3 regions of the Blautia sp. OM07-19 genome follow, and region 1 is predicted to be linked to each of the others. Evidence: riboswitches for the same ligand, from Rfam matches in the RefSeq annotation. Region 1 holds a riboswitch; each other region holds the start of a gene.

Region 1 (7,588 bases):
GAACAGCTGGATTCGTTTTTCTCTTTTCTTTCTCTTAATACCCAAAATCATCCACCTCCAGATACTTCTGGGGATCATCCAGATATTTTTCAATAATTTTCAGGGATGTGCCATCCTGACGCATTTCTTCCAATGTCTGGCTCATCTGCTCACAGATTCCTCTGTCATCATCTTTTGCAAAAGCGACACCTATTCCGGTGATCATCAGAGGCTCTTCCAGAATACGGAAGCTTGCATCATAATCCTTCATATACTGAACAATAGATTCCTCATGTGCTGCAACTGCATCTACATATCCTTTTCCCAGAAATGTATAAATCAGCTCCCTGTGTCCCAGGCTGATCAGATTGCCCAGCTTTGGGATTCTCTCATCCGTCCGGTTCAGAAAGATGCCTTCCGGTTTGGTTGTGGACTGAACAGCCAGGTTCTTACCCTCCAGGTCACTCAGTTTATAGATATTACTGTTCTCATTTACAGCGACCACCTGGCGGCTTGCTATGTATGGTCCTGCCCAACGGTAATCATCAAGACGCCCTTCCATGGAAAAACAGCCCATGATACAGTCAATCTCTCCACTCTCCACCAATTCTTTTTTCTTCTCCCAGTTGATCTGGACAACGTCCACCTGATATCCCATTCTTTTGAAAGCTTCTGTAGCCAGTTCTACATCGATTCCCGTCGGTACACCATCCTCATTCAGATAATTGTATGGTGGATAGTTGTCACTGCCAAGCGTAATGACTGGCTTTTCGGTTTCTTCTTTCGTGTTATCTGTGTTTTTACACCCTGCCAGGGTGACTGCTAAAATTCCCGCAAGCAGAATGCCTGCAATCACTCTTTTTCCTTTCATTTTCCTTCTATCCCTAACTATCCTTTTTGATTCTTCTATGTCCGGTTACTTTCCATTTGTCACTGTACAGTGACCTGCGGTTCGGTACCCCCCCCCACCAGATTTTATGCTTCTGATCGTCTTTTCCAGCACCTTCATCTCAACCGGTTTTGAAACATGTGCATTCATGCCAGCCGCAAGGGAATGCTGAATGTCTTCTGAAAATGCATTGGCAGTCATGGCAATAATCGGAATCGTCTTTGCCAGTTTATGGGAACTTCTGCGGATTGCCTTCGTTGCCTCATAGCCATTCATAACAGGCATCTGCACATCCATTAGAATCATGTCATAATCACCTGGAGCAGACTGTTCAAATGCTCTCAAAATCTCTTCGCCATTTTCACAGATGGTACATTCCGCACCTTCAATCTTTAACAGTTCCGTCAGGATCTCTGCGTTCAGCTCATTATCCTCTGCACACAGGAATCTCATTCCTTGAAGGATATTACCATCCTGCTCATCCGTTTCTTCTTGTGCCGCCAGAGCAGCCGTTCCATCCTCTGCAATTTTCAGATCCAGGAGAACCTCAAAACAGCTTCCCTGTCCTAATTCACTGTCCACGTCAATGGTACCTCCCATTGCCTCAACCAGGTTCTTAGCAATCGCCATTCCAAGTCCGGTTCCCTGTATTTTGTTTGTAAGGGAACTTTCCGCACGGGTAAACGCATCAAAAATTGTATCCTTGAAATCTGCCGACATTCCCATACCATTGTCACTGACTAAAAAGCGGTACTTTGCATAGACAGATGACTTTGTCTCACATTCTTCTACAAAGAACTGAATTTTCCCACCTTCCTGGGTATACTTCACTGCATTGGAAAGCAGGTTGCTGAAAATCTGCATCAGGTGAATCTGATCCCCATTCACCCACTCATGCTGAATATTTTCTTTTATGATTGTAAGGGTCTGCTGCTTTTCATATATTTGAGAATGAAATATAGTGTCAAGTTCCTGCATAAAATCCAGAATAGAAAAGTCAGAATACTTGAAGACTGTTTTTCCTGCCTCAATCTTACTCATATCCAAAACATCATTAATGATTCCTAACAGATGCTGTGATGAAATATCTATTTTATCTGCATACTCTATAACTTTTGCTTTATTACCTGCATCATGTCTGATCAAAGACGTAATACCAATGATTGCATTCATAGGTGTACGGATATCATGTGACATATTAGACAGGAAATCCGTTTTCGCCTTATTTGCATTTTCAGCTGTCTGTAAAGCCTCTGTTGCAACGTTCTTTGCCTTTTTCAGTTTTTGATTGACTACTTCCATTTCCTTCATTGTTTGTAAATGAAGTTCATTATTTCTTTTTTCATATTCTGCTTTTTGATCTGCAAGACTAAGTCTAGAAATACTGTAGAATAATCCGGCAAAAAGCAAAAGTATAAAACCTGCCATGAGTATTGTTGTAAACAACACCGTTTTCTGGTAATCCGTCAGCACATTGTCAACAACTCCCCTTGCCACAATGCATACCAAAATGGTGTTGTTGCTTTCTATCGGGCAATACCCCAGATAATAGGGATTCTGTTTTCCCAAAAATACAACTCCGGATTCTCTGTTATCAAACTTCTTTTTGAACAAATCAGCCTCTTCTTCTGTAATAGCCTGTTCCCCTTTTAAATGTTTTAACAAAGAATAATTACGCAGGTATTTATCTCCACTCTGGTTCGTATACGTAATATTTCCGTCATGATCCAGCATGAACAAATATGCTTTCCCATGATAACCTTTCAGTTTTAACATGGAATCCAGTTTCGAATGATCATACACAGTTCCAATTGCCGTATAAGTTTCTCCATTGATAGTGTATTCCTGACATGGAATCGCAACCAGATAACCTTCTTTTTTCTTCTGATCATAATCAAGACGCACCAGTTTTCCAATATTGTATCCGTTCTTTAAGTCCAGCAGAAGTTTACTTGGCATATCAATCCGCATTTTTGTTCCACCTGCTGATATTGCCTGACCATTTTCCTGAAGGAATATAAGTGTACTTTCCGATTCTTTTTCCCATGCTTCAAAGAAACTTTTGTTCACATCCGTTTCAAGAGACAGCTCCCTCTCATGAAGTAAAAATTCCTCAACCAACTGCAGCTGGTTGTAGTATCCACTCACTTGAAGATCATAGGTCTGCTGTATCTGTTCAACAACAGCTCCCATACTGCTTTTTCCATTTTCGCTGATATACTTGCTAGACTCGCTTACCAGATACTTTGTTCCTGCTAAACTTAAAAGAATAATAAGTAGTATAAGCAACAGCCTTGTTATTTTTTTTCTTTTATTTACCGTTTGTTCTATCCCCACTTTTACTGTTCAACCTCTATATAGTCTTCCGGTGCTGACGGCTGCTGTCCTTTTGACATTGCTTCGATCCATGCACTTGATAATGTTGTATCTTTAAGCTGCTCAATCTCACATTTCGGATTTATTTTTTTCAAAACAGACATTGTGGTGTCTGTAAGAAGAATAGAGTATTCCTTTTCTTTGTCTATTTTCTTATCATTAACTGTCAAGTCCTTTAACGAAAATCCACTTTCCGCTTGATTGACGATCATTTTCATACCGGATGCAATTGGTAATTCGTATTTATTGGTTACATAAAAATTCTCATCAGCTTCGGCGAGATAATTTTCTACGAGTTCACAAACCTGTTTACCATTAATTTTTGTAAAATATAATGCTGTATCTGAACTCTTCGCTGTCATCATGCCAACCCGGCTATTGGTGCATTCTCCTTTGTACATAGAAGAAGTGAAATAATAATATGGTGCCAGAGCCAGCTGTGCATCATTTTCTTCTCTGATCATAGTTAAAATGGAAGATGCTGCATCACGGCCATTTCTATCGTTCAGTGAAATGGAATATTCATTTTCAAAATTCACGATTGCTTTTTCTTCTGGATCTTTACGATTCATTACACTGCGAAAAGTAGCATAAGCCTGTGTTTCATCCATTTCCCCTGACAGTAATCCGTGAACAGCCTCAAGACTTGCATCAAATGATTTTTGGGCGGAATATCGGATATAAACAGCATTATTATTAATTTCATCTTCCAGTCCAGGCACATCCTGCATCATGGTTGGAACATCTGTATTCAATGAAATAACACCGCTTCCATCCGCAATCAGCTTTTGCCCCTCTTCTGAAATCATACAATCCAGCACATCCAGCGCAGTATCCAGTTTCTCCCGGTCTTTTTCCAGGTTTTTGTTAAATGCAATGTTTAAGGACGGAGTCATGTACACATAGGATTCATCCGATGTCTGTGAAAAGTAAGGAATACGGATCAGCTCCGCATCCATCTGTTTCTGTAGCTGCTGCATAACCGTCGGATGTCCATGAAACATTGCTGATTTTCCCTCGACAAACATCTGGATTCCTGTATCGACGTCAATATTGATATCTTCTTTACCAAAGTGCGAATCCTTAAGAAACTGACTGGTTTCTGAAAAAATACGTTTCCATAATGTATCATCAAACTTCACTTCATCAGCTGCAGTCTCTGCACCGTTTCGCCATTCAATACCATCCAGGCTTGTAAACTCACCGATTGCCGCCGCCTGGATGATTTCATTATTAGACCAGTCTTCCCCAAGATCCATGGAATACGGTTTTATGCCATTATCATAAAACTGCTGACAAGCCTGTACATATTCCTCATAATTTTTTGGAATCTTAATTCCATACTGATCAAACAGTGTTTTGTTGGCAATGATCGTCTGCGGAATACCACAGATTGGCAGCCACTGGATTTCATCCTCCGCATTCTTATAATATTGCACCGCATAGGAATAATACTTGGAAACAACATCATAAGAAGCAAAATCCATAAGATAAGGCTGTAAGTCCTGTGCATCTGTTCCAGAAAATCGACGTACTGTTATGATATCCGGTAATTCATCATGTTCTTTAAAATAACTGTATAAATCGGTATCATTGTTACCAATAATAAATTCAATATCCTGATCTGGGAACTGTTCATGGACATAGGGTGCAATATTTTTCATCAAACGATTTTCCCACAGATAAACGGTAAGATGATCATCGTTTTTAGATACTTCTTTCTTTGACTGTCCACATCCAGACAAGACAGCAGTTGCTACAAGCACACCTGACACCACTGCTGTCAGACAACGTTTTGCCTTTTTCATACTTTTATTTTCCTCATTCTTTCCTGATAAAATCATTATTGTTACGTCTGTGAAATAACTCCGTAAAAAAGCACTGTCAAACAGACAGTGCACCTCATTTTATGCAACTGGCTGCCATTTTACAGGCCCTGTAGCTTTGCGTCCCAGACTTTCATCTGGTTTGCCGATTTCCTTATTTAAATTATAGTTTGTTAACTTATGCCGCAAAAACTGATTTTATTATACTCTAGCGCTCCCCTATGCACAAGAAAAACATTACCGTTTTAACTTCAACATTATCCTGATCCGGCTGGCCGGTGCATCCGGAGTCGCCGCCATCACAATCCTTTTGTACGGGCAGTTTCTGTTCAACGCTTTTTATATGGGACTTTCTATCAGGGTCAGTCCTGTAATTGGTTTCCAGTACGGTGTACAGCAGAGAGATCGTCTCAGAAATACATATAATATTATTATGAGATTTACCTTCCTTTCATCCATTGTTATGGTGATCTTATCTGTCCTTGGTTCCGGACCCATTGTATCCGTATTCACCAAAGATCCGGAAACCTTTCAGCTCGCATCAACCGGTTTTCGTATTTTTGCGGTCACTCTTTTTCCTGGTCATCTGTCTTGTGTCATTTCCTTATTTTCTGGGAATCACAGGTGTCTGGCTCGCCGTTCCGGCAGCAGAAATATCTGGTTTTCCCAAAGACAGGCACCTTATTAATTATCACACTAATAACACTTTACATCTCTTTTTATAAAAGGCAATTCCATATTTTATGATATTTTCCATACCATCCTCAAGAAGTATGGCATCATAATGTTTTTCTCTGATCTGCTCAACCGCCTTGTGGCAGGATAAATCAAATGCTGCACCTTCTGCATATTTTATCTCTATAATAATTCCTGTCCGGCTTTCCGGAATCTCAATAAGGATGTCACTGTAGCCTTCTCCAGATTCTGCATTGGATTTTATCAGCCAGTTTTCTTTATATCTGAGAAGCCCCTGAAGTATCCCGTGATAAAAATTCTCCTTTTTCTCTCTGCCGGATATATCACGAATACTGATTGTATGCCAGAGATATTCATTCAGAAGTTCTTCGATTTTTGCAGCATTTTTCTGAGGAAATGCCTGACAGAAAGTTTCCAGGGTTCCTGTATCATTTCTGGAAGTCTGCCGAAACCATTCCCGGATCTGAGTTATAAATAATTCCCGAATTTCCCTGTTAGGAATCGCCAAACGATATTTTCTTCCGTCTACACGGCCTCTCTGAGTCAGATAACCTGTAGTAAACAGTACACTCCATAAGTTTTCCACCGACTGATCCAGTTCACTGTAGGTCAGTTCCTGATGTATTTCTTTTATGATTTCATTTCCTGCAATCAGATTTTCAATCTCATTCTTTGTAACGCTGTCTGCTTTGTTAAGCAGACGATGCACAATTGCATTACCACTGGTATTTGACCAGTAATTTTGCGGATATGCCTCATCATCTGCCCGAAGATCATCACAGAAATTAATTGCATCCCAGGGGCAATAGACATCTGTCTTTCCAAATCGATATCCATCATACCATTCTTTCATCGTTTCATAGTGTTCTTCCAGCTCATAATATGACAGCATTTCCCTGACTTCTTTGTCTGTGAAACCAAAGTACTCATCAAACTGTGCATTTGTAATCGTAAGGGTTTTCAGATTATTCAATCCTGTAAAAATACTCTCTTTTGAAATTCTGAGACATCCTGTCAGCACCGCAAAGTACAGACTTGAATTTGTTTTTAAAACATTTCCAAATACTATACGAAGAAGAGATACCATCTGGTCATAGTATCCATATTGAAAGGCTTTATCCAGTGGAACATCATATTCATCAATAAGAAGAATCACACCTTTACCATAATGCCGGCAAAGCAGATCGGACAGAATCTTCAGGCTTGCACCTAATGTATCATTCGACATGATAAAAAGGCCACTTTCGCCCTTCCCTACTTCTATAAGCTGGCGGTATATCTCTTTATCCTCAGCAGACAACCTGCTGCTGTCAAGAAGGAAACGGAAACGTAAGGCTTCCTGCCCTATGATCCATTTCATTGCCGCCAGTGCTTCCTGAAAATTCTGTCCCTCTACTCCTTTGAGACTAACAGAAATCACAGGAAACTGACCCATGTATTCCTGACACAGTTCTTTTTCTTCTGAGATTTTTAATCCATCAAACAACGTCTTATCACAGCCAATTTCAAAAAACGTCTGCATCATGGACATATTCAGACTTTTTCCAAATCGTCTCGGCCTGGTAAACAGATTAACTTCGGCCCAATTATTCAGAAGATTCATTAACAGATCTGTTTTATCTATATAGTAAAAGTTCTGCCTGATCAACTTACTGAAAGAATCAACTCCTACCGGCAGTTTCTTTTTATAACTCACCTGTTTATACACCTCCCGAAATCAACTTTTTTGTATATTCAGTTTAACATGACGCTGTAAGCAGTGCAAGTTCTGGATCGTGTTGTTTCGGTTATATTCACTGGAACTATTTTATCAGATAATTTT
Region 2 (7,588 bases), on a different contig from region 1:
GTATCTGATTGCGTGGGATAATGACGGCTCTTTCATGAGAACCGAATACAACATTCAGAATCGTTTCGATCAGGAAAGTTGGGAATGTGGAGTCAGCAATTACTGGGGAAATGTTCTTTTTCAAAGATGTCTGCAGTCCGAGGATTTCCGTGAGGAACTTGACGCGGCGATCCAGGATCTGAGATCCTATCTCAGTGTGGATCGGATCAGTAGTATGATAGAGGAATATCGTACAGTTACTCAGAAGTATTTAAATCAGATGCCGGACCAGATGTATGCACCGTTGACTGAAGCGAAGTATGAAACAATTGCATCGGCAATCCCTTCAGAGGTAGAACAAAATTATAAACTTTATAAGGAGAGCCTGGAAAAGCCAATGCCGTTTTATATCGGAAAACCGGTGATCGAGGGAAATATTTTGAAGTTCAACTGGGACGCATCGTATGACTTTGATGCAGAGACGATCACTTACACAGTTGAACTGGCAAAAGATTATAAGTTTAATGAGATTGTATTTCGTCAGGATAATATTCAAATTCCGGAAGCGGAGACTACAGTTCCGGCAGATGGTCAGTATTTTGTGCGTATCCGTGCGACAAATACATCTGGACAGACGCAGGATGCTTTTGATTATTATGTAACAGACGCTGGAAAGAATTATGGTATGAAATGTTTCTACATTACAGGCGGACAAAACGTTGAGGAAGATATTTATGAGGAATGATTTATCAAAAGAACGCTTCCGTAATGAATGGAAATATCTGATCAGTACCAGTGAGAAAGAATTGCTGGAGCTGAGGATGAAGCATTTGCTGAAAAAGGATCCAAATGCAAAGGGAAATGGTTATATGATCCGCAGCCTCTATTTTGAAGATTATTTCAACAGCGCTTATGCGGAAAAGGAATCTGGTGTCCTGATGCGAAAAAAATACAGGATCCGTATTTATGATTGTAGTGACCGTTCGATCAAGCTGGAGCGGAAGAAGAAATTCGGAAGTTATATTTATAAAGAAAGTGCTCCGCTGACAAAGGAAGAATTCTATAAGATCCTTGATGGAGATTATAAATTTTTGTTAAGCAGTCCGTATTCATTGTGCAGAGAATTTTATGTGGAATGTGTCAGCAATCTCATGCGTCCACGCACGATCGTTGACTATGACCGTGTACCGTGGATCATGGATGAGGGGACAGTCAGGATTACATTTGACAGTGATGTGAGGGCTGCGGTCGGAAGTTATGACATCTTTGATCCGTCCCTTCCGACACTTCCGGTGCTTGAACCGGGGAAACTGGTTATGGAAGTGAAATTCACAGAGATGCTTCCACAGATCGTGCGTGACTTGCTTCCACCAAATGCACAAGAATTCACAGCAGTATCAAAATATGTACTCTGTTATGAAAAATCGCAGTATTTGCATGGGTTTGAATATTGGAATGAAACACAGGAGAGAAAACTATTATGAGTATACAAGATATGATTAAGAAGTCGGTGCTGGAATCCGGCGTATTTGACAGCTTTAATGCACCGAAGATGGCAATTTCGCTGATCATTGCATTGCTTCTTGGAGCGGTGATCTATATGGTTTACAGCAAATTTTATGTAGGGGTAATCTTTTCCAGAAGCTTTGCGGTTACTTTGGTCGGAATGACGCTTCTTACCTGTATGGTTACTCTGGCGATCAGTACGAACATTGTGATCTCACTTGGTATGGTCGGAGCGTTGTCTATCGTTCGTTTCCGTACAGCGGTGAAAGATCCGATGGATCTGCTATATCTTTTCTGGGCGATCACTACAGGAATCACAACCGGAGCAGGAATGTATGTGCTGGCTCTGATCGCGGCAGTTGTAATGATCGCAATGATCTTTTTGTTCTATCATAAGCAGCAGAAGGGCAGGATCTATATCGCAGTGATTCATTATCAGGGAGATGAGGCAGGTGATGAAATTATCCGCAACTTTGGAAAAATGAAATATTTCATAAAGTCAAAGACGATGCGTGGGGAGAAAACAGAGATGGCAGTTGAGGTATTCTGTCGGCAGAATGATCTCGATTTCACAGAGAGGATCCGGAAGATCACAAATGTAGAAGATATTACATTGATCCAGTATAATGGAGAGTATCACGGATAAAATGAAAAGATTATAACTGGTTGATTTATGCGGTAATCACAAGCCGAATAGATTCTTTGAATCGAAGAAAAACGCTTAGTAAGAGCCTTGCTTCGGCAAGGCTCTTATTTTGTGGAAAAGGAGATGGTGTAAAGGTTCCACATCTTGCAGCCAGTGAAATTGTAATAAATAATTTTATGGTGAGTGGTTTGGCGAGCCGATCGATAACTGACAATGCAGGCTGGCATACGCAAAATACACAGATTTTCTATCCAGCAATATTGACGTATGAAAAACTTTATGGTATTTTGTTTTTGATAAAAATAGAAATTATTTAAAGGCAAACCTGCTGAAAGGCAGGGACGCAAAACCAGAAGGGGCTAAAGTCAAAAAGTTTGACCAGGTCAGCCGGTTGCCACTGTTTCCATATCATATATAGAAAAGATGTGAAAACGGAAGAGATTTCGATAACTTTTATACTATACGGATGTGTGATTTTGAAGAAATGTAGTAGGGACACTGGCATATTTTGGCATGTGTTCTTTTTTGTATGCCCAAATGGGTAAGAAAACTGGCAGGGACAGGTTCTCTGTATACAGATAAAAGCAGGATGAAGAAGGCATAAGACGGAGAGAGGATTTTTATAAAATGAAAAATTATGAAGACAAAATATATTCATTAGGTGAGAATGTAACGGGGCAGACACAGGCCATGTTACAGGCCGTACAGAAAACACTGGAAAATAATGGCGGGGTAGGTATAATGACAGGATCTTATGACCAAAACCTGTCTATTTTGTCTGTGAATAATCTGCTGTTGCATAGTACAGGATATACATTCGATACTTTCATGAAACAGACAAAAGGCTCATTGAAAAACTTCTTTTATAATGGGGAAGATATAATGAATCGAGACCGTTTTTCGCAGCTTCACGGAGCAGGGGAAGCACAGATCCTTACTGCGGACGGTACCGTGAATAATGTACGGCTTTATAAAGAGGATGCGACAGATGAAGCAGGCAGACAGATCTGGGTTATGTCCGTACAGGTCAACTGGGATCATGTAAATTTGGCACTGCTCAATGAGGCTATCTATTCCGGCTTCTGGTATTTTGACTGTGACGAAAACAGTGAGATTGTGAATGCAAACTGGAGTCATGAATTCCGAAAAATGCTTGGCTATCATGACACTCTGGACTTTCCGAATAAACTGGAATCCTGGTCAGACCTTCTGCATCCACAGGATAAAGAAAGAGTAATGGTGCAGCTTCAGGCGGCAATTAAGGATAAGACGAACCAGATAAAATACCAGGTAGAGTATCGTATGAGAATGAAGGATAATCAATACCAGTGGTTTCGGGCATCGGCAGAAGTGATACGCCGGCTGGATGGTTCTGCCAGCAGGATTGCCGGGATTTTTATTAATATTGATGCAGAGAAAAAAGAGGCCATGCAGGCACAAAAATCTGCTGCTTTCCACAGGGCTTTTACGAAAGCAGACCTGTGCGAGTATTATGTGAATCTGGAAGCGAATACTTTTGATACCTTTAAGGTTGAACCGTCCCTGATGACAGTCTTTGAACAGAGTCATACATGGGATGAACTGATCCGTCATTTTGTGGATTCCTATGTTGTGGAGACAGATAAGAAGGCGGTATCCGCTTTTTATGACCGTGGTTATGTTGCAGAAAAGCTGAAGGGTCTGGAAACAGAACTGGCTTTGGAGTGCCGCATCACTCTGAATGGTGAAGAACGATGGGTCCGTAATGTGATCATACGTGGAGAGATAGAGGATTCAGAATATGCCATGATTTTCCTGCGGGATATTACAGAGGCAAAGGTGGAGAGCGCACGGCATCTGCAGATGGCAGCGGACAATGCTTCCATGGAGCAGCTGATCCAGAGCATTGTGCGTCTGGTTGACCGTTTTGTTGTCTGTGATCTGGAAAATGACAGATATGAATTCTACAACCTGAATGGACAGATGATATATAAACCTTTGGGATTCTATCATGATTTTCAGATACAGGTTCTTGAAAAATATAAGACACTGGAACCATTGGAAACTATTGATGTTCTGACAGCCCCGGAAAATATCCGGAAAAATCTGAAAAGTGAAAATGATATTTATAAGTTTGAGTACTGCAGCCTGGATGAAAAGACTTATAAAATCGCTTCTTATATTCCTATGGAATGGGAGAATGGAAAACTGATAAAAGTATTGATGGCATCCATGGACGTGACACAGGAGAAGAAAGCAGAGATTGAATCCCGTCAAGCACTGAAAGAGGCTTACCGATCCGCAGAAAATGCAAATCGTGCGAAAACAGAATTCCTTTCCAATATGTCCCATGATATCCGGACGCCGATGAATGCCATTGTGGGTCTGACGGCAATCGCAGGAGCAAATATTGAGAGTCAGGACAGAGTCATTGAGTGTCTCAGCAAAATTACAAAATCAAGCCGTCATTTGCTGGGGCTGATTAATGAAGTGCTGGATATGGCACGTATTGAAAGTGGAAAAATGACGCTGGCACAGGAGGATTTCAATCTGCCAGATCTGGTGGATAATCTTATAACACTCACAAAACCGGTGATTGATGAACATAAACACAATTTAGATATACACATTAATCACATTGAACATGAGAGTGTCTGTGGTGATAGCCTGAGAATCCAGCAGGTATTTGTGAATCTGATGAGTAATGCGATCAAGTATACACCGGATGGTGGGAATATTACTTTTTCCATAGAGGAAAAGCCAAATGGATTTTCGGAACTTGGATGCTATGAATTTACGATTGAGGATAATGGAATCGGTATGTCACCGGAATTCCAGAAAATCATGTTTGATCCTTTCAGCCGCGCAGATGACCATCGGACAACCAGAGTTCAGGGAACAGGTCTTGGAATGGCAATCAGCAGAAATATTGTGAACCTGATGAATGGTAATATTAAAGTGGAAAGCACCTTACATAAGGGAACTAAAATTACAGTAACAATTTATCTGGAACTTCAGGAAAAAGAAAAAGAACAGGACAGAAATCTGATGAATCTGCCTGTTCTGGTTGTGGATGATGATAAGACATGTTGTGAAAGTACAGTTGCCACACTGAAAGAAATCGGTATTACAGGTGAATGGGTTCTTTCTGGCAGGAAAGCTGTTGAACGTTGTTATGCACGTCATGAGCTAAAAAATGATTATTTTGCTGTTATCCTGGACTGGAAGATGCCGGAAATGGATGGCATAGAGACAGCCAGACAGATCCGGAAACGGATAGGTAAAGAAATCACCATTATTGTACTGACATCTTATGAATTCAGCGAGATTGAAGAAGAAGCAAAGGCGGCGGGCATAGATGCTTTTATTGCAAAACCGCTGTTCCGTTCCCGGCTGACGGCTACACTGCGGCAGTTTACTTCAGGAAGAAAAGAAAAAACAGCGAGAAATTATTTGGAGAAGCTGTCAGAATCAGACTACACGGGAAAAAGGATTCTGCTGGTTGAGGATAATGAGTTGAACAGAGAAATTGCTGGTGAAATTTTGCAGATGACAGGGGCAGAAGTGGAAACAGCAGAAAATGGAAAAATCGCAGTTGAAAAAGTGGAAGCTTCTCCGGAAGGATTGTATGATCTTGTTTTTATGGATATCCAAATGCCTGTCATGAATGGTTATGAGGCAACTGCAGCAATCAGGAGCCTTCCGGGTGAAAAGGGAAAACTGCCTATTGTTGCCATGACTGCCAATGCTTTTGCAGAAGATGTACAGCTGGCCAAGAACACAGGCATGAATGGACATATCGCGAAACCATTGGATATGAATAAGCTGAATGATGTTCTGGAAAACTGGCTGTAATTCATTTCCAGGTGTATATAGGAAAGAAAAGAGGCAGACGTACAGTCTGCCTCGTAGTTAATTAATTTCAGCCATAATCTCTACTGAATGAATAGCATGTTTGATTATGGACAATACATTGTGGCAATTGTCATTATCAGCGAGTGAATTCCGGAGTAAATCTTTTGTTTCTACATACGGGTTGGATTTCAGACAGAATAACACAATCGACCGCGGATTAAAGTATGTCGGGATCAATGCCGGAAATATGGATGTGACTGTCGTGTATTCCACAGACGGGCTGAATAAGCGGTTTGGACTGGTGACTCTGGAGGATGATCTGCACTTCTTCCCGGAATACAATGGTGTATATCTGCTCCGTGCAGACCTTTATGAAGATTTTCCGAAACTGGAAGAACATATATATGCGTTAAATTTTTATCCAAAGTCGTGGCGGGTATATGAGATGCGAAGATACCTGCCGCGACTTTATAACTAAGAGCATTCCTGATCAAATTCTATAACAAATGATATCATATGCTTCAGTTGTGCTAAACATCTGGTTATTAGTAATAAATTTTTATATTTCCCACAACAAATAAACAGATTTCCAATTGCTTCAAAAAATGATATACTCTTATTGATAATACTGTTTATGCAGTTCGATGTATTAAACAGTTAGGTAACTATTCAGAAAGCAGTATCCCGCGAGGCATTTTGACTCGTGACTGTGAGGGTGCTGAACAGTTACGAAATAGAATGGAACAGGAAAGGGAAGGTTATGGGGACACATTCATCAGGATATTACAGTATTGACGGGGATTACAATATTATTGGGTTTAACGAGACAGCGAAGGAAATCTATCCGAGCCTTCAGATGGGAATGAAATGTTACAAAGCACTGATGGGACTGGATGCACCATGTCCGCCGTGTCCGGTGGTCAATGGAATCTGTGGTCCAAAGACGTATCTGGATCCCATTCGTCATATTTACGAGACTGTGGATGCGGTGGATACCATCCTTCCGGACGGCAGCAGAGGGCATGCACTGGTTTTCAGTACCGTTGCAGAGGGAGAGAGACTGTCAAGTGCGATTCCTACAGGAGAGAAATCTCTACGTCTTCTGGGGGCAGTCAATCGGCTTGCTTCGGACTATGTGGCAGTTTATTCTGTCAACCGTCAGCAGAAAACAATTTCTGTTTACCGCTCTGAATTTACAAATGATCCGGACAACAGTATTGTGAAAGATAATGCGGATTATGATACAGTGAGGGAATATCTTACCCGCTATATCCATCCGGATGACCGCAGCTACGTCCTGAAAAAAATGGAACTGGATTATCTGGAACAGAAACTTACAAATTCATCGAGCTTCAGGGTGCATTTCAGGAGTGCAGGAGAAGAGACGCATTATTATTATCTTCTGGTTACCAGAAACGGTGAAACGGAGGATGAGCAGGATTTTGTAATCGCTGCCGCATGCGAGGATAATGATGTAAATGCACGCAAAATATATGAAAATCAACTGAATTCCCTGATTGGTTCCATTTCTCATGCTGCGGGATATTTTCATCTGGATATCACGGATGATAAGATACTCAAAACCGGTGGAACATCTGCGATCGTGGATACACTGAAGTCGGA
Region 3 (7,588 bases), on a different contig from region 1:
GTATCGACGATGCGGCCCGCCTTGAGAATATCAAACAGGAATTTCTCAAAACTTATGGTGGTGCAGGCAAATAAAACATGTTAAAATTTCTCAAAAGAGGAAATCATAAAGGAGGAAACAGCTATGCCAATCAATTTATCAAAAGGACAGAAAGTAGATCTTACAAAGGGAAATCCGGGCTTAAAGAACATCATGGTAGGACTTGGCTGGGATGTAAATGCTTTTGACACAGGTGCAGATTTTGACCTTGATGCAGCAGCATTTATGCTTGGTTCCAATGGTAAATGCCCGACGGACAAAGAATTCATCTTCTATGGAAATCTTGAACATCCGTCAGCTTCCGTAAAGCATATGGGAGATAACCGTACTGGCGAGGGCGAAGGTGATGATGAAGAACTGGAAGTTGTTCTTGCCGATGTTCCGTCAAATGTTGAGAGAATTGCTTTTACAGTAACGATCTATGAGGCAGAGGCAAGAAGACAGAACTTCGGCCAGGTTTCCAATGCATATATCAGAATCGTGGACAAAGATACAAACCAGGAACTGATCCGTTATGATCTGGGAGAGGACTTCTCCATCGAAACAGCTATTGTTGTTGGAGAACTTTACAAACACAACGGCGAATGGAAATTCAATGCGATCGGCAGTGGATTCCAGGGCGGTCTGGCAGCACTCTGCGGACATTACGGAATCGAAGTTGCATAATTTTTTTGCATCAAAAACAACGTTACACATTAACTGACTGGCGAATGCCGGGAGGAGATAGAATATGTCGATTAGTTTGCAAAAAGGACAGAAAGTCAGTCTCAGCAAAGAGAGCAAGGGACTTTCAAACGTACTCGTAGGACTTGGATGGGATGCAGTGGAGCAGAGATCAGGGCTGTTCGGACTTTTTAAGGCGGCAGATATTGACTGTGATGCGACTGCTATCCTGCTGAAAAATGGTAAATTTGTGGATAAGACAGATGTTGTTTATTTCGGAAATCTTGTGCACAAATCAGGCACTGTCCGTCATATGGGAGATAACCTGACTGGCGAGGGAGAAGGCGATGATGAGCAGATCCTCATTGAACTTTCCAGGGTGCCGCAGGAATATGACAAGATTGTGATCGTTGTAAATATCTATTCAGCAGTCCAGAGAAAACAGCATTTTGGAATGATCAAAAATGCATTTATCAGAATTGTAGATGGAAGTACCAATCGCGAGATGTGTAAATATGACCTTACCGAGAGCTATTCCGGTATGACCGCAATGATTTTTGGAGAGATCTACAGACATAATGGCGAATGGAAATTCGGAGCTATCGGTCAGGGTACAAAGGACACATCGATCGGCGATCTTTGCAGACGGTATGTATGATGATGTGAAGAGTTTGGGAAGAGAAACTTTTGCAGTTTCTCTTCCTGCTTCATTATCAGAATATATATAAATTTATTTTAAGAGAGGAATTCACCAAAATGAGTGAAAAACTAAACAGGAAAGCTCTTGAACAGGGCTTGACGGAGGAGCAGGCGGCGCAGAGCAAACAGCAGTATGGAACCAACGCACTTGCCAAGAAAGAAACAGAGTCACTCTGGTCTATGTTCATCGGTGCTTTTGACGATATCTGGATCAAGGTTCTCTGTCTTGCACTGGCGCTTAAGGTTGTGCTTGCGATCCTTGGCGTGATCGTTCCGGCACTGGGCGGCGACAATGACGTTATTGAGATCATCAGTATCATACTTGCAATTGCACTTGCAACAGGATTCAGTACCTTATCTGAATACAGAAATACATCAAGAAGTGAGGCTTTGCAGGAAGAATACAACAAAACCTATGCAAAAGTATTCAGAAACGGCAAACTTGTCAAAGTGCTGACAAGTGACATCGTCAAAGGTGATACGATTCTGATCCAGGCAGGTGATAAAGTCCCGGTTGACGGACTTGTTTTCAAAGGCAATGTGAAAGTATCTCAGGCAGCTCTGAACGGAGAATCCCGTGATGAGTCCAAGTCCGCAGCAGATACTATGGAAGAAGCAGAATCTACAGATTATTCTTCTGCACATAAAGTATTTATGGGATCAGTCGTTACCAGCGGCGAGGCATATATGGTAGCAACCGTGATCGGTGATGCATCCGAACTTGGTAAGATCAACAAAGCCCTTACCGATGAAAACGAGGAAGAAGAGCGTAAAGATACTTCCAGCCTCAAACTTGAAGTTGTTGCCGGTGGGATCGGTAAACTTGGTGTTTCCGCAGCAGCGATCGCAGGTGTCCTGCAGGTTGTTCTTTCTATCATGCGTGCAGATGAAGCAATCACGCCAGTATTTGTGATCCTTCTGATCGCAGAGGCTGTTATGCTGATGGCCTCCATCGTTATCATGGCAGTACCGGAAGGTCTTCCGATGATGAACAGCCTGGTTCAGTCCATGAACACAGAATCTATGTATAAGAAAAACATCCTTGTAAGCCATAAGGCAGCTTTTTCTGATTCTGCTTACATGAACCTTCTGTTCAGTGATAAGACAGGAACCATTACCGAGGGAAATCTTTCACTGGTAGAGTTTGTCCTTGGAGACGGAAGAATCGTTGACCATGTCTCACATAATGATTTTCTGGAAGCGATCACTCTGAATAACCTTGCAAAAATCTCTGAAGGTAAAGCGATCGGAAGTAACAACATGGACCGTGCACTTCTGACCTATGCTATTTCGAAGGGTGCTCCGGATAAAGTTGATGCGTCCAAAGTAAAAGAGATCAGCGGATTTGATTCCGAGAAGAAATGTGCAACCGTAGAACTGAATGATGGCACTGTTTACTGGAAAGGTGCAACAGAGAACATCATCAATGACGTAACACATTATATGACAGAAGATGGCAGCATCGCAGAATTTACATCTGCAGAGAAAGCCAAAGTAGAAGAGCAGATGGTCGCACAGGCGAAGAGAACTATGAAACTTCTCTCCGTAGTGAAGATCATCGGTTCCCAGAAGATCCTTCTTGCAGTCCTTTCTCTGCGAGATAACGTAAGAAAAGATGCGATCGAAACAGTTGAAGTCCTGAACCGTGCCGGAATCCAGGTAGTCATGGTTACCGGTGATGCCGAAGAGACCGCCGTTGCGATCGCAAAAGAAGCCGGAATCCTCAAAGATGAAAAGACAGAAGTTGTTCTTACTCATGATGAACTGGAACAGCTTTCTGATGATGAGCTTAAGAAAAAACTTCCGAATCTTCGTGTTGTCAGCCGTGCGAAACCTCTGGACAAGAAACGCCTTGTCACAGTTGCACAGCAGCTTGATGATGTCTGTGGTATGACCGGAGACGGTGTCAATGATGCACCTGCTCTGAAACAGGCGGATATCGGATTTGCAATGGGAGATGGAACCGCAGTTGCACAGGAAGCAGGCGATGTTGTCATCCTGAATAACAGTTTGACTTCTATCAAAGACTGTGTACTGAACAGTAGAACGATGGCAAAATCCGTCGGCAAATTCCTGATCTTCCAGTTAACTGTAAATATCAGTACCCTGTTGATGAACATTCTGGCACCGATCCTTGGCTGGACAGAGCCATTCTCTATCGTACAGATCCTGTGGATCAACCTGATCATGGATACACTGGCAGCTATGGCATTCGGCGGTGAGCCGATCCTGAACCGTTACATGAACGAGCAGCCGGCAAAGAGAAGCGACAATATCCTGACAGGATATATCAAGTCCGCAATTGGTGTAAGTTCAATATTTATCACTCTGGGATCTATCCTGATCCTGGAAAATGTCGGCGGAATCACAACAGCAGTTATGCCGGCAGGATGTTCAAATCCGGATCTGTATGAGAAGACCTTTATGTTTGCATTCTTTATTTATGCGATTATCTTTAACAGTCTGAATACCAGATCTGAGAGATTTAACCTGTTTGAGCATATTGGAGAAAATAAGAGATTTATCCTTGTAATGGGTGCGATCTTTGTTCTTCAGACAGTCCTGATCCAGATCGGTGGAGAAGTCTTCAGCACAACTCCTCTGACACTGAAAGCACTGCTTGTTTCCATGGTTCTTGGAGTACTGATCATCCCTGTGGATATGGTACGAAAAGCGATCATGAGATCTAACAAATAAAAAGAGCTGATTTTGAAATATCCCCTGCTAAAGTGGCAGGGGATATTTTTTTAATCGATTGCAACGCGGATACCGCCGCTGCGTTCAGAAGGCTGAATGATAACAGTTACCGGAATTCCGCCATGCCATTCAAAGGAATAAGATTCGCCAGAAGCCTGTCCGATAAAGGTTTTCCAGTTGACATCTGTTGTGATGCGCGGGTCGCAGGCGCCATTGCCCATCCAGCAGATCACAGCATCCGGATCGACAGAGATCGTATTGTGGGACTGTACATTGCTGAGTGCGATCGGGTTTCCGTCAGTGATGACCGCCACATAAGCTTCGCTTCCAGTTCCGGTAAGTGTGGTGGTAGCAAGACCTTTCTGGGACAAAACGCCGACACCGATGAAGCGGACGCTGTATTTGCAGTCCTGTGTAAATGCAAGCAGGTTTTCGGATTCGACAGAGATCGTTTCGCCCGGTTCCAGTTTATAGACCAGAACATGCTGTGCGCTTTCTGCGTAATAGGTTTCGGATGGACCGTTCATGGTGACTTTGGTAAGAGGAATGTTTTCACCGGTGACGCGGCGCATCAGGGAGCCGAGTGCTGCCTGGGCGAGACTTTTCTGCGGTCCGAGAAGGACTTTTTCGAAGCGGTAATTAGTGTTGCCGCTGCAGTCGCCTGCGATAAAAGCACCGGTCTTGGTGAAGATAACGTCGTTGCCTGTAGTAGTGACTTTGAGTGTCAGTTCGTTTATGGTTTCAAATTTGATCATAAGAGTATCCTCCCGTTAGTTTGTCTCAACGCCGTATAACTGGCAGAGCCCCGCCAGATCTCTGGCGACACCATTTCCGATGGCGTTGAATTTCCATTCTGTATTATGTAAGTAAATCTCTCCGAGCATCATGGATGTGACATTGTCATAATAATCGGTCAGCATGAAACTGTAGATCTCCTGACCGGAATCCGGATCGAGAAGCCGGATATAGGCATCTTTGACCATGCTGAAATTTAGGTGCCGCTCCAGTGCCTCGTTGATCGTAAGGACAAAAACGATCTTCCGTATGGAAGTATTCAGTTTGAAAAAATCAATATCCGCATATTCACGGTCTGCCCCGGAGCCGTTTACATGCAGGGCAACACTTCCGTCGGGGCTCAGTGTCTGTCCGTAAAAAACAAACCAGTCATCGCCGGGAACCTTGCCTGAAGCATCCAGAAGATAAGCGGATAAATCGATATCACACTGAGGGTTAGAGACGTTCCAGCCAAGTGCAACACGCACCTTTGGAAGCTGCCCGACTGTGCCGATACGGACTTTCTGGCCCTTCTGTATGACGTTACGAAGAACCGGGATATCGTGTTTCTGCGGAGCAGAGGATACCGAAGATACTGTCGGAGTTACAGGTGCTGGTTCTGGATGTCGATAAGCCTGTGTTCTTTTGGGATTTTCCTGTACATGGCCAGATGAAGTTTTCTTCAAATTTACAGAAAGAATATTTCCCCTGTGCAGAGCAGGCTGGATCTTTCGCTGGTTAAGTGTAAGAACGTTCCCGGCGGTATATGCCGGTTCGATCTTTGTGGGAATTTGAAACATAGTTTACCTCCCCGTATTTTATTGATACTACATTGTTCACTGTTCTAATCATACCATGTTACACCATGAATTAAAATAAATCAGGTTAACATTTACTTTAACATTTACATTAATTTTTACTTATTTGGATCAAAACCCTTGAAAAAATGCAGAATTTACGTTACCATGAACTTAACTTCATAAAGGCAAAGCTGTGGTAACGCAGTGACGCAAAGCTATAGGGGCCGAGAACGAGCCAGCCAGTTGCAAGAACAGAGAATCCATCTGCTGTCTTGCTTTTTTTATGTAAAAAGCGAAGTCAGCAGTCGGGATTCGGTCAAATTTAACCAAATCAACGGCATACAGAAGGAGAGTGTAATGGCTCGAAAATACACAAAAGAAGAATTAAAAGAAAGACTTCAGCGTTCCATATATAAAGTAGTAGCAGAAGAAGGCATCGAAGGCGTTACCGTCCGTAAAGTATCAAAGGGATGCGGGCTTTCCGACCCGTATATTTATCAGTGTTACAAGGATCTGTTCGATCTGATGGATCCGGAGGTGATCGTGTCCAACATCATCGACAGCACCGTATCTGTAGCAGTCAAAATGCATCTTGGATATATGGACAAGACAGCTCTCAAGGCACGAACGATCTACAAAACAGTATTTGCATTATTGTTCCAGCTTCTGCATATTGATGTGTGGAACAGGGGAATATAAAAGCAGCGAGAGGCTGCTTTTTTGTACTTTTCCGGGTATATTTTTTGGACGTAAAAAAGTACAAAACCACAACATGTTGATAAAAAATATCAAGACACAGCTACAAATTGTATTAAATTAAAAGCATGCGTTAATCGATTGACAACGGCGTATTCCATAGTGTACACTAGCGGCGTGAACAAGGGAGTGTTCACTTGAAACTAATAAGATTCCGGTCTTATTTTTCTTTTGCAAGAAAAGTTAGACGGGACATACGCGGAATAAATCATATATTAGAGAGGTGCAAAATGAAAAACTTTTCACAGTGGGAAGGTTTCAAAGGAAACCGTTGGAAAGAAAAAATCGACGTTCGTAACTTTATCTCAATGAACTACACACCATATGACGGAGATGCTTCCTTCCTGGAAGAACCAACAGAAGCAACAAACAAACTGTGGGGAAAACTTCAGGAACTGCAGAAAGAAGAACGTGCCAAAGGCGGAGTTCTGGATATGGAAACAGAGGTTGTTACATCTCTGACAGCATATGGCCCGGGATACATCGACGAAGATCTTAAAGATCTTGAAACAGTTGTTGGTCTTCAGACTGACAAACCGCTGAAACGTGCATTTATGCCATACGGTGGAATCAAAATGGCAGAGCAGGCATGCGAAACTTACGGATACAAAGTAAGCGACAAGATCAAAGACGTATTCCACAACTATGAATTCAAAACACACAACCAGGGTGTATTTGATATCTACACACCAGAGATGAAATTAGCCCGTCACAGCAAGATCCTGACAGGTCTTCCGGATACTTACGGACGTGGACGTATCGTTGGTGACTACAGACGAGTTGCTCTGTATGGTATCGATGCTCTGATCGAAGGAAAACAGAAAGACTTCGCAGCATGCGACCGTCAGGGTATGAGACGTTATGACTTCCAGCTTCGTGAAGAGATCGCTGATCAGATCCGTGCTCTCAAAGGCATGAAGGTTATGGCTGAAGCATACGGATTTGATATTTCCGAGCCGGCTAAGAATGCAAGAGAAGCATTCCAGTGGCTGTACTTTGGATATCTGGCAGCAATCAAGACTCAGAACGGTGCTGCAATGAGTGTTGGACGTATTTCCACATTCCTTGATGTTTATATTGAAAGAGACCTTGAGAACGGAACTCTTACAGAGAAAGAAGCTCAGGAGCTTGTTGACCACATGGTAATGAAATTCCGTATG

The links. Region 1 has a riboswitch for cyclic di-GMP ahead of DXC01_RS16955 (ABC transporter substrate-binding protein). Riboswitches for the same ligand answer to the same signal wherever they lie in the genome.
Positions count from the first base shown of each region.
Region 2: linked by a shared signal. The riboswitch ahead of DXC01_RS00410 (hybrid sensor histidine kinase/response regulator) and the one ahead of DXC01_RS16955 (ABC transporter substrate-binding protein) in region 1 are both predicted to bind cyclic di-GMP.
Region 3: linked by a shared signal. The riboswitch ahead of DXC01_RS12660 (TetR/AcrR family transcriptional regulator) and the one ahead of DXC01_RS16955 (ABC transporter substrate-binding protein) in region 1 are both predicted to bind cyclic di-GMP.

Region 1 covers NZ_QULA01000035.1:8,337-15,924, reverse strand. Annotated here, with positions in the region: gene DXC01_RS16970 (ATP-binding response regulator) at 1-51, opposite strand, end outside; gene DXC01_RS16965 (substrate-binding periplasmic protein) at 35-850, opposite strand; gene DXC01_RS16960 (ATP-binding protein) at 896-3,061, opposite strand; gene DXC01_RS16955 (ABC transporter substrate-binding protein) at 3,208-5,052, opposite strand; cyclic di-GMP riboswitch class I at 5,152-5,227, opposite strand; partial or broken gene DXC01_RS21530 (MATE family efflux transporter) at 5,321-5,758, shown strand; gene DXC01_RS16945 (AAA family ATPase) at 5,762-7,462, opposite strand; gene DXC01_RS16940 (carbon-nitrogen hydrolase family protein) at 7,577-7,588, opposite strand, start outside.
Region 2 covers NZ_QULA01000001.1:91,984-99,571, forward strand. Annotated here, with positions in the region: gene DXC01_RS00390 (CotH kinase family protein) at 1-724, shown strand, start outside; gene DXC01_RS00395 (polyphosphate polymerase domain-containing protein) at 714-1,463, shown strand; gene DXC01_RS00400 (DUF4956 domain-containing protein) at 1,460-2,131, shown strand; gene DXC01_RS00405 (hypothetical protein) at 2,188-2,448, shown strand; cyclic di-GMP riboswitch class I at 2,440-2,530, shown strand; gene DXC01_RS00410 (hybrid sensor histidine kinase/response regulator) at 2,759-5,965, shown strand; gene DXC01_RS00415 (glycine betaine ABC transporter substrate-binding protein) at 6,072-6,443, shown strand; gene DXC01_RS20455 (hybrid sensor histidine kinase/response regulator) at 6,726-7,588, shown strand, end outside.
Region 3 covers NZ_QULA01000018.1:51,589-59,176, forward strand. Annotated here, with positions in the region: gene DXC01_RS12630 (toxic anion resistance protein) at 1-74, shown strand, start outside; gene DXC01_RS12635 (TerD family protein) at 124-705, shown strand; gene DXC01_RS12640 (TerD family protein) at 770-1,360, shown strand; gene DXC01_RS12645 (cation-translocating P-type ATPase) at 1,459-4,098, shown strand; gene DXC01_RS12650 (AIM24 family protein) at 4,149-4,853, opposite strand; gene DXC01_RS12655 (TerD family protein) at 4,869-5,672, opposite strand; cyclic di-GMP riboswitch class I at 5,847-5,923, shown strand; gene DXC01_RS12660 (TetR/AcrR family transcriptional regulator) at 6,030-6,371, shown strand; gene pflB (formate C-acetyltransferase) at 6,659-7,588, shown strand, end outside.